DNA from 2 places in the Ruminococcus sp. RTP21484sp1_RTP21277st1_D2_RTP21277_210401 genome. Region 1 is predicted to be linked to the other one. Evidence: riboswitches for the same ligand, from Rfam matches in the RefSeq annotation. Region 1 holds a riboswitch; the other holds the start of a gene.
What was found. A riboswitch is a leader RNA that binds a small molecule or an ion and turns the genes downstream of it on or off. The one in region 1 is predicted to bind cyclic di-GMP.

Region 1 (8,205 bases):
GGATGCCATGAAAGACGACGGGAAGTATTATCTCCTTTTGGATGAAGTGCAGTTCATGCCACGATTTGAGGAAGTGCTGAACAGCCTGCTACGCATGAGCAATATTGATGTGTATGTCACCGGAAGTAATTCCAAGTTCCTGTCCAGCGACATTGTGACCGAATTCCGTGGCAGAGGTGATGAGATTAGAATCTACCCTCTCTCCTTTGCAGAGTTTTATTCTGTCTATGACGGCGATTATGATGATGCCTGGGATGACTACATGATCTACGGAGGATTGCCGCAGATCGTAAGTTTCCAGAGCGAACGACAGAAAGCGGACTATCTGAAGAACATCTTTGCAAATGTCTATCTGAAGGATGTTATTGAAAGAAATAAGATTCAGAACGTGGATGAGATTGGGATTCTGGTTGATGTGCTTGCATCTGCAATCGGCGTACCGACCAACCCTTCAAAGATTGCCAATACCTTTGCCAGTGAGCGCCAGATGACTTATGCTAATAAAACCATCTCCAAGCATATCGACCATTTGACAGATGCCTTTTTGATTTCCAAGGCAAGCCGATACGATATTAAGGGCAGAAAGTATATCGGTGCAAATCTGAAATACTACTTTACTGATCTGGGACTGAGAAATGCACGTCTGAATTTCAGACAGCAGGAGCCTACTCATATCATGGAGAACATTGTTTATAACGAGCTGCTGATCCGTGGCTACAATGTTGATGTGGGTGTCGTGGATATCTTCGATAAGGATAAAGAGGGCAAACGTGTTCGCAAGCAGTTGGAGGTTGACTTTGTGGTGAATCAAGGAAACCAGAGATACTATATCCAGGTTGCATATGACATGACTTCGGAAGAAAAACAGACGCAGGAGTTCAATTCTCTGCGTAATATCCCGGACTCTTTCAAGAAGATCGTCATTGTAAATGGCAGCAAAAAGCCTTGGAGAAATGATGAAGGTTTTGTCATCATGGGAATGAAGTATTTCTTGCTGAATGCGAATAGTCTGGAATTTTAAGTCGATTTGAGTTGTTGCTGTGGTGTTGTTCTATTTCAAAAAAGAGTGAAATGATACGAGACTGTTCCGCAGATTATGTAGAACAGACAGAGTACGATTCCGATAGTGAGAACATCAGATGCATAATTACCAGAACCACGAACAGGAATATCACCTGATTCCCGGAAGTCTTTCAGTCATTTTGTTAATGTGCTGTATCCGATGCCAAGATTTTCTGCACATCCACGTACTCCGAGATCTTTGTGATCCTGATAGTACTGGACTGCATCAAGTTTAAATTGTTTGTCATGTTGCTTTGCCATATGAGATCCTCCTTCAGCATGCCTCTATTGTATCATGCTTATGTGTATTTGGAATTTCTCATTTTGGCTTGTACTATTTATATTTTAGCACCATTGTGTTTCACAGTTTCCGACATATGGGTGTTACCTATAAGCTTAAGCTGAACGGCGGTGATATAAAGGCGGTACAGGGAGATTCCTTTTATAACAGGAAGAATCTGAATCCGCAGATCCATGATACAGAAAAGAGGACGATGATGGCAGGCTTATTTTTTGTTTGAGTGTTCAAACTTCTATGTGACAAACGTAACTGTCTGTGATATTATAAAAACGATATAAGCGAAAATGACTTTTGCGGAAACGAAAGTATCTTTATATTTTTTTATCCGTATACTTCCTATAATGAGAATGAATACTTGCAAAGTTGATTACTAATATTTTTTCGTTATTACAGGTACAATAAGAACATGTAATAGCGGAAATGAGGTATAGTTACTTGCAGATAGAGAAGTATATTGCGGATAAAATAACATCTTTGTGTGAAAAGTGTGATATCAGTAAATATAGATTATCGCAGCTGTCGGGAATTTCCCAGTCATCACTGGGAAGAATCATGGCGCAGGAAAACCTGCTGTCGCTGATCACACTTGAAAAAATATGTACAGCTTTGGGCGTGACATTATCACAGTTTTTTCAGGAAGGTAATTCAGAGAATCTGACAGAAAAATAGAAAGAAGTTTTAAGGATATGGAACAATCTGAGTACAAATGAGCAGGAAACAGTGATGTCAATGCTGCGTGGTCTTCGGAAGTAGAAGAACAGTTCGAGTATATGTATCGGCTGTTCTTTTTTTATTTTTTGTCGTTAAAACGGTAATGTTTTCTTGTGTATACTAGAGCATTAAAGTATAATGAAATCAGTTTTTTTGCATAAGTATTAAAGCTATAATAAGGAAATCGGCAAACCAGATGAAAGTCTGGGACGCAAAGCTACAGGGCCTGTAAAATGGCAGCCAGTTGCATGAAATGAGGTTGCACTGTCTGTTTGGCAGTGCTTTTTTATGGTAGAGCACTTGAATAAGTAATACAGAAGCTGTTTGGAAAAATAGCGGGGAGGTTATTGATAATTAATGAATGTAAAATTAAAATCTGGAAGCAAGCAAGCAACTGTAGCCTAGAGGAGGGGAGAAAGATGAAGAAGTGCAAATTAGTACAGAATATAATGAATTTCAAATTTTGTTACATTATATTTTGCACAATTATATGTTTTATTGTTTTATCCGTTCCTACATTTGCCAAAGAAAACTCTGACAATGTTATCCGGGTAGGATCTTTTGAAGAAACTTATAATACCGTCAATGAAAAGGGAGAAAGAAGCGGCTATGGTTATGAGTATCTTCAAGATATTGCAGGTTATGCAGGATGGACATATAAATACATAACAAGTGATTGGAAAAACTGCTTTACACAGTTGGAAAATGGAGAGATTGATATTCTTGGTGACATTTCCTATACAGACGAACGTGCTGAAAATATGCTTTTTTCCGATATGCCTATGGGGGAAGAGAAATATTATATCTATACGGATGCATCCAATATGGATCTTACAGCAGGAAATTTGGATTCTTTTGAGGGAAAAAATATTGGTGTATCTAAAGATAATATAGTGGAGGATGTGCTTAATGAATGGGAATCAAAATATGGTCTGCATACGAAGCATATCAATGTTTCTACAACCACAGAAATTATGGACAAACTGTCGAAACATGAAATTGACTGCTTCGTTTCGGTAGAAGAATCCCGTTGGGAAGAATTGGATATTTCACCGCTTACAAGTATTGGAGAGACAGAAATCTATTTCGCTATAAATCCAGAACGTCCGGATATCAAAGAAGCACTGGATAGTGCTATGCGCAGAATCAAGGATGACAACCCATTTTACACAGATGATCTCTACAGGCGTTATCTTTCTGCACAGAGCAGCTCGTTTCTTTCAAAAGAAGAAAGTGAGTGGATCGGGCTGCATGGTGCAATCCGGATAGGGTATCTGAATCAGGATGGAGGTATCAGCAGTGTAGATCCATCAACAGGTAAACTGACAGGTGTTATTACAGATTATGTGGATCTTGCAGAAAATTGTCTGCAAGGTCAGACTCTGGAATTTGAATTAAATGGATATGAGACAAGAAGTGAACTGCTTCAGGCATTGCTGGATGGAAAAATAGACCTGATTTTTCATGCAAACCAGAATCCATACTTTGCAGAAACAAATGGATTTGCTTTGTCGGATACGCTATTGACTCTCAATATGGCAGCAATTACGGCAAAGGATTCTTTTGATGAAAATAAAGAGAATATAGTTGCTGTTGAAAAAGATGATTTTGTATTGAAAGCATATCTTTCATACAATTATCCGCAATGGAAGGTTGTGGAATATGAAACATCAGATGCAGCAGTAAAAGCAATGCAGAAAGGGGAGACGGATTGTATTGTAAGCAATTCAGGTACTGTTTCAGACTATTTGAAAAATAATAAGCTTCATAGTGTTTTCCTGACAAAAGAAGCTGATGTTCCATTTGCTATTCTGCAGGGAGAACCGGTTCTTTTGTCCATTCTGAATAAAACACTGACATCTATGCCTACAACTCAATTTTCAGGTGCAGTAGTTTCGTATAATGCTTCCTTACGAAAAGTTACAGCGAAGGATTTTATTCAGGACAATTTACTGACAGTTTCACTTATCGCTGGAATTTCTTTTTTCGTTGTTCTGTGTATAATTCTTGATTCTTTGAAAAAATCAAAACGTGCGGAAGAAAAATCCAAGAAGTCTGCTGAGCAGGCATTGAAGCTGAATCAGGAGCTTGAAGAAAAACAGCAGGAATTACAAAATGCACTTGTAGAAGCACAGAGTGCCAATAAGGCTAAGACTTCCTTTTTAAATAACATGTCTCATGATATCAGAACACCGATCAATGGTATTATTGGCATGCTTACGATTCTTGAGAAAAGCGGAAATGATGCTGAGCGGGCAAAGGATTGCATGAATAAAATACATGAGTCATCGAAACTGCTACTATCATTGATAAATGATGTTTTAGATATGGCAAAGTTAGAATCAGATACAGTGGTTTTTGGTGATGAATCCATCAATCTGGATCAGGTATGTCAGGAAATCACGGAGTCACTATCTTTTCAGGCAGAAGAAAAAGGACTTCATGTTATAGGAGAACATGATGATTACAGTGGTATATATGTTTGGAGCAATGCAGTTCATCTGAAAAAAATATTGATGAATCTGTTTACAAACAGTATGAAGTACAATAAGGTGAATGGTTTTATTTTCATGAGTATGAGAACGATTGAAAGATCAGAAGATCACATGACATGTGAATTTAAAATAAAAGATAATGGAATTGGAATGTCAGAAGAATTTATAAAAAATGAATTGTTTACTCCATTTGTACAGGCAGATAATTCCCCACGTTCTGATTATAATGGGACAGGTCTGGGAATGCCTATTGTGAAACAACTTGTAGAAAAGATGGGCGGAACCATAACAGTTGAAAGCAAGCTTGGTGAAGGAAGCTGTTTTACTGTAATACTTCCATTTAAAATTGATACGAATGCACGGCCGGAAGAAAAAGAAGATTTCAATGCAGATATATCAGGTGTCCGGATATTATTGGTTGAAGATAATGAGCTGAATGCGGAAATAGCAGAATTTATGCTGACGGAAAATGGGGCTAAAGTAGAAACAGTGAAAAATGGGTTAGAAGCTGTTCAGCACTTTGAAGCCTGCGAATCAGGAACATACGATGTTATTTTAATGGATGTCATGATGCCGGTGATGGATGGGCTTACTGCCACAAAAACAATAAGATCCCTGGAACGGCAGGATGCAAAAACAATCCCTATCATTGCTATGACTGCAAATGCATTTAGGGAAGATGCAGAAAAGTGTATGGAAGCAGGAATGAACGCACATCTTGCAAAGCCGCTGGATGCGGAAAAAATTAAGCAGACCATAAGCGAAGAGTTGAGAAAGCAAAATGCCTGTCATAAATGATTATGAGGCAACCGCAGCAATCAGGAGCCTTCCAGATGCATGGGAAAAGCAGACAGGAAATATAGAGAGAGGATTTTGTTATGACAGAAATTAATTTATTTCCGAAGCAACCGCAGTCTGTGACTGTTTTGGTTTTTATAACTGTGCTGATCGTTCTGCTTCTTATATAAAGTTGTTATATGGTCTGTCTTTTTATTCCTTAGAAGAAGCAGGCTGTGAAAATTCATATGTCTTTTTGGGACTGAAATAATTACTTAAATGAAAAACTAATTTCCAGCTAACGCAATCCGATTTTTGTTAGCTGACAGCTAATCAAAATCACCGGTTTGCAAACATGGGTTTTAGGAAGTCCAGCTAACATTTGGGTTCCGCTTTGTTTACACCCCCTTATTTGGGGATGTAAATCAGAGAAAAGGCGGGAAAAGAAACAATCTCTCCCAAACCTGCAAACATAAATTAGCTGAAACAGTACTCAATTCTATTAGCTACAGCTAATGGTCAAACAGCAATGTCTGTTTGGAACTTTACTATCTATAAAAGTTCCAGGCAGGCATTTTTTAGTGTCCTGAATCCTGGAGAAAAGGAGTCAAGATGACTGAACTAAACAGACAATCAGAAGAAAACGAAGAAAGAATCATAGAAATTGAGATTGAGCGTCTTCGACCGTTCAAACAGCATCCGTTTCAGGTGAAAGATGATAAGGAAATGTTTCTTCTGCAGGAAAGCATTGAGAAGTATGGCATCTTAAATCCGCTGATCGTCAGACCAGTACCGGATGGCTACTATGAGATCATATCCGTCCACAGAAGAAAACATGCTGCGGAGAAACTAGGATACCGTAAAGTACCGGTAATTATCCGAGTATTGACTGAAGATGATTCCATTTTAAGTATGGTGGACTCGAATCTTCACAGAGAACGGATGGAGTAAGTCATCAGGCACCAACCCTGTATGATGTTGTCCCAAAAGAAGAAATTGCTGAATTTGAAGAGCTTATGCGCAAAACCATAGCTGACATTGTATCAGAAGCCAGTAGCGTTGCCTGTTGGGTGTATGTGCAGAAATATGTGAAACAGAAAACTCTTGATGAAATGCTGCAAGAATTGCCAGGAGCAGGCCAGTTTATCATTGTCATGGATACTTGATTCGAAAGACTGATGGCGGATCAATAGAAGTTGTGATAGAATGAAGAAAACGATTTGATGTGCAAATCGGAAGTTGGAGGATACACGCATGAAAATTGTAATCATTAATGGAAGTGCCAGAAAAGGAAATACGCTGGCAGCAATCAATGCATTTATAAAAGGAGCGTCAGAAAAGAATAAAATTGAAATCATTGAACCCGACAAACTCAACATTGCACCATGCAAGGGATGTGGTGTCTGTCAATGCTCTAAGGGATGCGTCGATAAGGATGATACAAATTCTACAATTGATAAAATTGCTGCTGCAGATATGATTCTTTTTGCTACACCAGTTTATTGGTGGGGAATGTCAGCACAATTGAAACTTATCATTGATAAGTGCTACTGCCGTGGATTGCAGTTAAAAAACAAAAAAGTTGGCACAATTGTTGTAGGGGGGTCTCCTGTAGGCAGTATCCAGTATGAGCTGATTGATAAGCAGTTTGACTGTATGGCAAAATATCTTTCATGGGATATGCTTTTTAAAAAATCATATTACGCAACAGCCAGAGATGAACTTGAAAAAAATAAGGATTCCATGAACGAACTTGAGTGGATCGGAAAAAATTTATAAAGCACACACCAAATTCCTGTTTTTAAAGCTGTACATGAAAATGTATGGCTTTATTTTATAAAAACACATTGACAATTATCTATGTATATGCTAATCTACACACATAGATAAATATCAATGCGAGGTAAATGAAATGGAACTAACAAATGTTGCATTAATCTGCAAGGCACTTGGAGATTCAAACAGATTAGAAATAGTGCAAATGTTGTCAGATGGCGAAAAATGTGGATGCAGGCTCTTGGAAAAATTTGAAATTACACAGCCAACCCTGTCTTATCATATGAAGATACTGGTGGAATGTGGATTGGTGAATGATCGCAAAGAAGGTAAATGGCATCATTACTCTTTGAATTGTGATACTTTATTAGAATTCAAGAATTTTATTGGCAGTTTGACATGTGAGTCATGCTGTGACAAAAAAGATAGCTGTTGTTAGAGGGGAAATGCTAAGATGAAGTTTTTTCAAAAGTATTTATCTGTGTGGGTCATTCTATGCATGATCATCGGTGTATCCATAGGACATTTTTTCCCGATGATACCCAATATATTAAATAAGTTTGAATATGCAGGGATATCTATTCCTATGGCTGTATTAATCTGGATTATGATTTATAATCCTATAAAATGTCTGTGATTCAGTTCTTTATCTTTGTTTTTTGTTATCATACTCCTCCTTCCGCTGAGACTATTCCTCCCGCCGGGAGTCCACGTATTTCAATATCGGCTGTCCCTTCCGATATTAGAAATAGTGCTGTGAACACCTTTAGGTGGAACCAACAGACAAGTGAAACGTCTGTTATTGAGAGGGTATGGGGAGATTCCCATCAAGATAAATCCCATAGGAGAACAGGATGCCAAACGGCAATACTGTTAAACATGGGTGGATTTTGCTCTTATTTGTATCCCTCTATATAACGAAACGCTCAGAGGCTGTTTTACAGTGGGGGAAAAGAAAAAATATCAAAAAAATGATGATTAATGGTGAGCTTGTGATAGAATAGATAAAAGAGAAAAGCATAAAGGACGTAGTTGTGGAGAATATTTGTTATGATTAGAAAGTTGCTGAACGAAGATATCGAT
Region 2 (8,205 bases), on a different contig from region 1:
TTCAAGTATAGTATACTCAAATGCGCGTCTAATGTCAATACACTGTCATTATATAAGGCACATAAATTTGCTAAAATGCATCAAAATCCATCTGCGTAGCGATCTGCGCATAGCCTTTGTACTCATCATTGCTGCTTTCTGCGTACATGTCGTTCACCATCCCAATCGTAAGAAGATCCAGATCCCGGCTGGAGATTCCGAGCTGTACGCAGCGAAGCAGAAACAAGGGTGTGGTCATCGGGCGGTCAGTTGCGTGAAGTTTTTTTTAGATTCCACATCCGTCTGGACATTCCATAGATTGAACAGGTGATCCGTACCGGGACAGCAGACATCGGAGAAAAGTATTTGGCTGTAATCCGTAAGGCTGCCAGTGATTACACAAGAGAAATTTTTCATAAGCTGAGAGAACGGGAATACAATCCGGAGCTGATGCGTTTATATGTAGTTGTTGGTGGTGGCTGCATGATTCAGAACTTCGGGGAATATGACAAAGACAGAGTAACGATTGTGCGAGACATCTTCGACTTTGCGAATGGTTCATAAACACAGATTTTCTATCAAAATATTATTGACGCATCGGAAACTTCATGGTATTTTATTTTTGATGAAAAATGGGAATTATTTAAAGGCAAACTTGCTGAAAGGCAGGGACGCAAAGCCAGAAGGGGCTAAAGTCAGAAAGTCTGACCATGTCAGCCGGTTGCTGCTGTTTCCATATATAGAAAAGACGTGAGAACGGAAGCGATTCCGATACCTTTTATACTATATGTATATGGATGTGTGAGTTTAAAAAGATGTAGCAGGGACACTGGCAGGATGTTTGTCAGGTGTCCTTTTTATATGCCAAAATATGTACGAGAACTTGCCGGAGCATGTTCTGGAGCGTGGTTGAAAAAGCATTCCTACAATCTGCGCGCCACATTTTGCAGAAAGCCTTTTTCAAACACGCATCAAACAGAGTGAGGGTTTTTATAAAATGTTATATAAGGAAAATTATGAGGATAAAATATATTCTTTAAACAAGACGGTACCTGGACAAACACAGGATTTATCACAGGCAATACAGAAAACACTGGAAAATAATGGCGGGGTAGGTATGTTGACCGGATATTATGACCAAAATCTGTCTATTCTGTCTGTGAGTAATCTGCTGCTACATAGTATAGGACATACGTTCGATTCTTTTATGAAGCAGACAAAAGGCTCATTGAAGAATTTTTTTTACGGCAAGGATATAAGTATATTGGATCGAGACCGTTTTTTGCAGATCCACGGAGCCGGGGAAGCGCAGATCCTTACAGCGGACGGTACAGTGAATAATGTACGGCTTTATAAAGAGGATGCGACAGATGAAGCAGGCAGACAGATCTGGATTATGTCCGTACAGGTCAACTGGGATCATGTAAATCTGGCACTGATCAATGAGGCTATCTGTTCCGGCTTCTGGTATTTTGACTGTGACGAAAACAGTGAGATTGTGAATGCAAACTGGAGCCATGAGTTCCGAAAAATGCTTGGCTATCATGATACTCTGGATTTTCCGAATAAACTGGAATCCTGGTCAGATCTTCTGCATCCACAGGATAAAGAAAGAGTAATGATGCAGCTTCAGGCGGCAATTGCGGATAAGACGAATCAGGTAAAATACCAGGTAGAGTACCGTATGAGAATGAAGGATCATCAGTACCAGTGGTTTCGGGCATCAGCAGAAGTAATACGCCGGCTGGATGGTTCTGCCAGCAGGATTGCCGGGATTTTTATTAATATTGATGCGGAAAAAAAAGAAATTATGCAGGCACAAAAGTCAGCAGCTTTCCACCGTGCCTTTACGAAAACAGATCTGTGCGAATATTATGTTAACCTGGAAGCAAACACATTTGATACCTTTAAGGTTGAACCGTCCCTGATGACTGTTTTTGAACAGAGTCATACATGGGATGAACTGATCCGGCATTTTGTGGATTCCTATGTTGTGGAAACAGATAAGAAGGCAGTATCTGCTTTTTATGATCGTGGCTATATTGCGGAAAAACTGAAGGGTCTGGAAACCGAATTGTCTTTGGAGTGCCGAATCACTCTGAAGGGAGAAGAACGATGGGTCCGTAATGTGATCATACGTGGCGAGATAGAGGATTCAGAATATGCCATGATTTTTCTGCGGGATATTACGGAGGCAAAGGTAGAGAGCGCACGGCATCTGCAGATGGCAGCGGATAATGCTTCCATGGAGCAGCTGATTCAGAGCATAGTGCGTCTGGTTGACCGTTTTGTTGTCTGTGATCTGGAAAATGACAGATATGAATTCTACAATCTGAATGGACAGATGATATATAAACCTCTGGGCTTCTATCATGATTTTCAGATGCAGGTTCTTGAAAAGTATAAGACACTGGAACCGTTGGAAGCTATAGATATTCTGATAGCCCCGGAAAATATCCGGGAAAATCTGAAAAGCGAAAATGATATTTATAAGTTTGAGTATTGCAGCCTGGATGAAAAGACTTATAAAATCGCTTCTTATATTCCCTTGGAATGGAAGAATGGAAAGCTGGAAAAGGTATTGCTGGCATCCATGGATGTGACACAGGAGAAGAAAGCAGAGATTGAATCCCGTCAGGCACTGAAAGAGGCTTACCGGTCCGCAGAAAATGCAAATCGTGCAAAAACAGAATTCCTTTCCAATATGTCCCATGATATCCGGACACCGATGAATGCCATTGTGGGTCTGACAGCAATCGCCGGAGCAAATATTGAGAGTCAGGACAGAGTTATTGAATGTCTCAGCAAGATTACAGAATCAAGCCGTCATCTGCTTGGGTTGATCAATGAAGTGCTGGATATGGCACGTATTGAAAGTGGAAAAATGACACTGGCACAGGAAGATTTCAATCTGTCAGAATTGGTGGATAATCTTATTACACTTACGCGACCGGTGCTTGATGAACATAAACATAATTTTGATATACACATTAATCATATTGAACATGAGGATGTCTGCGGTGACAGTCTGAGGATTCAGCAGGTATTTGTGAATCTGATGAGTAATGCGATCAAGTATACACCGGATGGCGGGAATATTACTTTTTCCATAGAGGAAAAGCCAAATGGATTTTCGGAGCTTGGATGCTATGAATTTACGATTGAGGATAATGGAATCGGTATGTCGCCGGAATTCCAGAAAATCATGTTTGATCCCTTCAGCCGCGCAGATGACCATCGGACAACCAGAGTTCAGGGAACTGGTCTGGGAATGGCAATCAGCAGAAATATTGTAAATCTGATGAATGGTAATATTAAAGTGGACAGCACCTTACACAAGGGAACTAAAATTACGGTAACAATTTATCTTGAACTTCAGGAAAAAGAGAAAGAAAAGGATGAAAATCTGATGAATTTGCCGGTTCTGGTTGTGGATGATGATAAGACATGCTGTGAAAGTACAGTTGCGACATTGAAGGAGATTGGAATTACAGGCGAATGGGTCCTCTCCGGCAGAGAAGCCGTTGAGCGCTGCTATGCACGTCATGAGTTAAAAAATGATTACTTTGCTGTTATTTTGGACTGGAAGATGCCGGATATGGATGGCATAGAAACTGCCAGACAGATTCGGAAACGGATAGGGAAGGAGATTACCATCATTGTACTGACATCTTATGAGTTCAGCGAGATTGAAGAAGATGCAAAGGCAGCAGGTGTAGATGCTTTTATTGCAAAACCGTTATTCCGTTCCAGGCTGACCGCTACACTGCGGCAGTTTGTTTCTGACAAAAAAGAAAAAACAGCAAGGAATTATCTGGAGAATCTGTCAGAAGCAGATTACACAGGAAAAAGGATTCTGCTGGTCGAGGATAATGAGTTAAACAGAGAAATTGCAGTGGAAATCCTGCAGATGACAGGGGCAGAAGTTGAGACAGCCGAAAATGGAAAAATTGCAGTTGAAAAAGTGGAGGTTTCTCCAAAAGACCGGTATGACCTTATTTTTATGGATATCCAAATGCCTGTTCTGAATGGTTATCAGGCAACCGCAGCAATTAGAAGCCTCCCCGGTGAAAAAGGAGAACTGCCAATTGTTGCCATGACTGCCAATGCTTTTGCAGAAGATGTACAGCTGGCAAAAAATACAGGTATGAACGGACATATCGCAAAGCCGCTGGATATGAATAAGCTGAGTGATGTTTTGAAAAAATGGCTGTAATGATACTGCGAACGGAGTGAACAGGAACGCTGTAATTTATTTATGTGTAGGCGAAAAAATAATTGACAGAAAAACACAGTCATTATAAAATATTTCCGAAAGGTAATGTGGACAAAAGTCTGGGTGGATAAGCTTCCCAGGCTTTTTATGTGAAGATAGAACAGACCGCAGTTTTCTTATTGAAAGAGAAATGTCTGTTTGAAAGTCTGTTGCCTGTCTTTCATTGAGGAGAGAAAAATTTATGTTAAATCAGTTTTCAAGAACCCAGCTTCTTCTTGGAGAAGAGGGGATGAAGAAGCTTGCCGGTGCCAGAGTGGCAGTATTTGGAATCGGCGGTGTTGGCGGATATGTGTGTGAGGCGTTGGTGAGAAGCGGGGTAGGTGCTTTTGACCTGATCGATGACGATAAGGTATGCCTTACGAATCTGAACCGCCAGATCATAGCAACGCGAAAAACAGTGGGAAAATACAAGACGGATGTTATGAAAGAGCGTATGCTGGAAATCAATCCGGACGTGAAGGTGGAGACACATAAGTGTTTTTTTCTGCCGGAGAATGCAGACGATTTTCCATTTGAAGAATATGATTATATTGTAGATGCAGTAGATACCGTTACTGCAAAAATCTCCCTTGTCATGAAGGCGAAGGAGAAAGGGGTTCCGATCATCAGTTCTATGGGTGCCGGAAACAAACTGGATGCAAGCCAGTTTAAAGTTGCGGACATTTATAAGACTAAGGTCTGCCCTCTTGCCAAGGTTATGCGCCGCGAACTGAAGAAACGTGGCGTCCGTAAGCTGAAAGTGGTTTATTCCGAGGAAATCCCTACAAGACCGATAGAGGATATGTCCATCAGCTGCAGAACCCACTGTATCTGCCCGCCAGGTGCCAAGCACAAATGTACAGAGCGTCGTGATATTCCGGGAAGCGTAGCATTTGTGCCGTCTGTTGCAGGACTGATCATTGCCGGAGAGGTTGTGAAGGATCTTTGCAAGCCTTGAAAGATCCCACAAAGTGGGGAGTGCAGGTAATTGAGGATTATGCTCTGAAACGTGACGATTATGCAGATTTCTCCCCGAGAGGGAACGTTGTGTTATAATAAACTAGTCAAGTACAAGGAGGCTTTGGGAGAGCTTTGGTAAACAGAATTGCCATATGTGACGACGTGGAAGTTGAGCGTTTTGTGCTGAAGCGTCAGTTGATGGTGTACTTTCAGACAAATGGCAGGGAGGCGCAGATCCAGGAATATGAATCTGGAGAGAGCCTCCTTGCAGACATTGAAGAGGGCTATATATGGCCAGATCTGATTTTTCTTGATATTTATATGGGCGATCTGAATGGAATGGACACGGCACGGAAGCTGCGTGACCTGGGAGTAAAAGCGCCTATTGTATTTCTGACTGCTTCACCTGATTTTGCGCTTGAAAGTTATGAGGTAGAAGCATCCGGCTATCTTCTGAAACCTGCAGAAGAGAAGCAGACCACAGCAATTTTAAACAGACTGCTGAAGTCTGAGCTTCGCAGGCGGATTTCAGTGAAATGCAGAAGACAGTATCGTTATCCTTTCGTGGATGAAATTTTATACCTGGAAAGTGACCGCCATACAGTAACCTTACATATGCTGGATGGTTCGGTGCTTGAAACTGCGGAAAAACTTGGGAATCTTGAGAAAAAGATAGAGGATCCCCGTTTTTTGCGTTGCCACCAAAGCTTTCTGGTAAATATGGATCACATTACAGATGTAGAAGAGGAGTTTTTACTCCGAAATGGAGAACGGGTTCCCATTCGCGTGAGAGGACGTAAGGATGTGCTGGATGCTTATAATCACTATTTCAGGATAAAGTCATCCGGCAATTGAAAGAGAGCAATTGCCAGTATGGTGAATAAAAAACGGATTTCATAGACAACAGGCAGGAAACACAGTGATTAAACGGAGCTATTGCTCTCTTGATCGCTATGTTTCCTGCCTGTTTTTGTATGGTGCAGATTGCGGTATATTTTGCTCGAATTCGACCTACGCAGCCCGCTGCGGCGCCCTCATCCGGGCAAAATCTCCCACAAATTGTGATGTACATCTTGCGGAAGCCTTTTTTAGACACGCTTTCGTTTCTTAATCCCTGGAAAACAGATCCCTTGTATAAACCTTTTTCTTCACATCGTCCAGGACCTTGTCATAACGGTTCGCCAGAATACACAGGCTTTTTTCTTTAAACTCTTCCAGATTATTTACAACCTTGCTGCCAAAAAATGTGGAACCGTTTTCCAAATTGGGCTCATAGATGATGACAGTGGCGCCTTTTGCCTTGATCCGTTTCATAACACCCTGAATGCTGCTTTGCCGGAAATTATCGGAATTACTCTTCATAGTGAGGCGGTAGACGCCGATAACCACTTCTTTTTCCAGGCTTGACTGATAAAGGTTGTCCTCATTGTAGTTGTAATAGCCGGCTTTTTGCAGTACCTGATCAGCAATAAAATCCTTTCGGGTACGGTTGCTTTCCACGATTGCGGACATCATATTCTGAGGAACGTCGTTGTAATTGGCAAGAAGCTGTTTGGTGTCCTTAGGCAGGCAGTAGCCGCCGTAGCCAAAGGAAGGATTATTGTAATGAGTTCCGATCCGGGGATCCAGACAGACTCCATTGATAATATCGCGGGTGTTCAGCCCCTTCATTTCCGCGTAAGTATCCAGCTCATTAAAATAGGAAACACGAAGTGCCAGATAGGTGTTGGCAAAAAGTTTTACAGCTTCTGCTTCCGTATATCCCATGAACAAGGTGTCGATATTTTCTTTAAGAGCACCCTCCTGAAGAAGTGCTGCAAAAGTATGAGCTGCTTCTCTGGTGTGTTCATCACAGGAGACAATGATCCTGCTTGGGTAAAGATTGTCGTACAGGGCCTTGGACTCTCGGAGAAATTCCGGGCTGAAAATAATATTGTTATTGTGAAGCTTCTTTCGGATAGATTCTGTGTAGCCTACAGGAATCGTAGATTTGATCACAATTGTGGCAGCAGGATTCACCCTTGTGACCAGGCTTAGTACAGCTTCAACAGCGGAAGTGTCGAAATGATTTTTCCTGCTGTCATAGTTGGTGGGGGTGGCCACTACCACAAAATCAGCCTCTGCGTAGGCGGATTCTCCGTCTGAGGTGGCCGTAAGATCCAGTTCCTTTTCCGACAGGTATTTTTCGATATATTCATCTTGGATTGGAGATTTCTTCTGGTTTATCAAAGCAATCTTCTCCGGAATTATGTCAACTGCAACAACATGATTATGCTGAGCCAGCAGTACAGAAATAGAAAGCCCTACATATCCGGTACCTGCGACTGCAATAGATTTATTCATGGTAAGTTCCTTTCTTAAAAAAGTGTGAAATCGGGAAAAAAGAGTTTAAATTTTCACAGTTTGTGCTACAATATATAACACTAATGATGAACCGTTCATGCACAATTTTTATAAATAATAACATGACAGACTGGAAAATACAACGCCTTGGGAACTTTTTGGAATATGCAGATTACAGAACGTTACCAGTGAACAGTAATACAGAACTGACTTTTAAACAGTCTCTGATGAATGGAGGAACAGAATATGTGTACAGCAGCAACCTATAAAACAAAGGATTTCTATTTTGGAAGAACTCTGGATTATGAGATTTCCTATGGAGACCAGGTAGTGATCACGCCTAGAAATTATGTATTTGACTTAAGAGAAGGCGGTCAGCTGAAAAATCATTATGCCATGATCGGAATGGCATGTGTTATGGAGAACTATCCTCTGTATTATGATGCGGTCAATGAGAAAGGTCTTGGAATCGCCGGCCTTAATTTCGTTGGAAATGCCAGCTACAAGAAGCCTGTAGAGGGGAAAGACAATATCACTCAGTTCGAACTGATCCCATGGATTCTGGGAAAATGTGCTACAGTGAAAGAAGCACGCCAGCTTCTTAAGAATATGAACCTGATTGACACCCCATTTCTTCCTGATCTGCCAGTTGCGCAGCTGCACTGGAT

Region 2: another riboswitch for cyclic di-GMP. It lies ahead of AB5706_RS19220 (hybrid sensor histidine kinase/response regulator); the one in region 1 lies ahead of AB5706_RS09780 (response regulator).

What each region holds. Positions count from the first base shown of each region.
Region 1 is NZ_JBCOMJ010000012.1:34,906-43,110, forward strand. It holds gene AB5706_RS09765 (ATP-binding protein) at 1-1,021, shown strand, start outside; gene AB5706_RS09770 (helix-turn-helix domain-containing protein) at 1,198-1,323, opposite strand; gene AB5706_RS09775 (helix-turn-helix domain-containing protein) at 1,799-2,032, shown strand; cyclic di-GMP riboswitch class I at 2,251-2,326, shown strand; gene AB5706_RS09780 (response regulator) at 2,494-5,367, shown strand; gene AB5706_RS09785 (ParB N-terminal domain-containing protein) at 5,959-6,297, shown strand; gene AB5706_RS09790 (hypothetical protein) at 6,363-6,512, shown strand; gene AB5706_RS09795 (flavodoxin family protein) at 6,601-7,125, shown strand; gene AB5706_RS09800 (ArsR/SmtB family transcription factor) at 7,259-7,561, shown strand; gene AB5706_RS09805 (hypothetical protein) at 7,977-8,126, shown strand; gene AB5706_RS09810 (GNAT family N-acetyltransferase) at 8,173-8,205, shown strand, end outside.
Region 2 is NZ_JBCOMJ010000035.1:36,484-44,688, reverse strand. It holds gene AB5706_RS19235 (hypothetical protein) at 71-238, opposite strand; gene AB5706_RS19230 (hypothetical protein) at 346-543, shown strand; cyclic di-GMP riboswitch class I at 618-708, shown strand; partial or broken gene AB5706_RS19225 (DUF6783 domain-containing protein) at 787-921, opposite strand; gene AB5706_RS19220 (hybrid sensor histidine kinase/response regulator) at 977-4,195, shown strand; gene AB5706_RS19215 (tRNA threonylcarbamoyladenosine dehydratase) at 4,437-5,192, shown strand; gene AB5706_RS19210 (LytR/AlgR family response regulator transcription factor) at 5,327-6,049, shown strand; gene AB5706_RS19205 (DUF6783 domain-containing protein) at 6,024-6,290, opposite strand; gene AB5706_RS19200 (nucleotide sugar dehydrogenase) at 6,302-7,537, opposite strand; gene bsh (choloylglycine hydrolase) at 7,784-8,205, shown strand, end outside.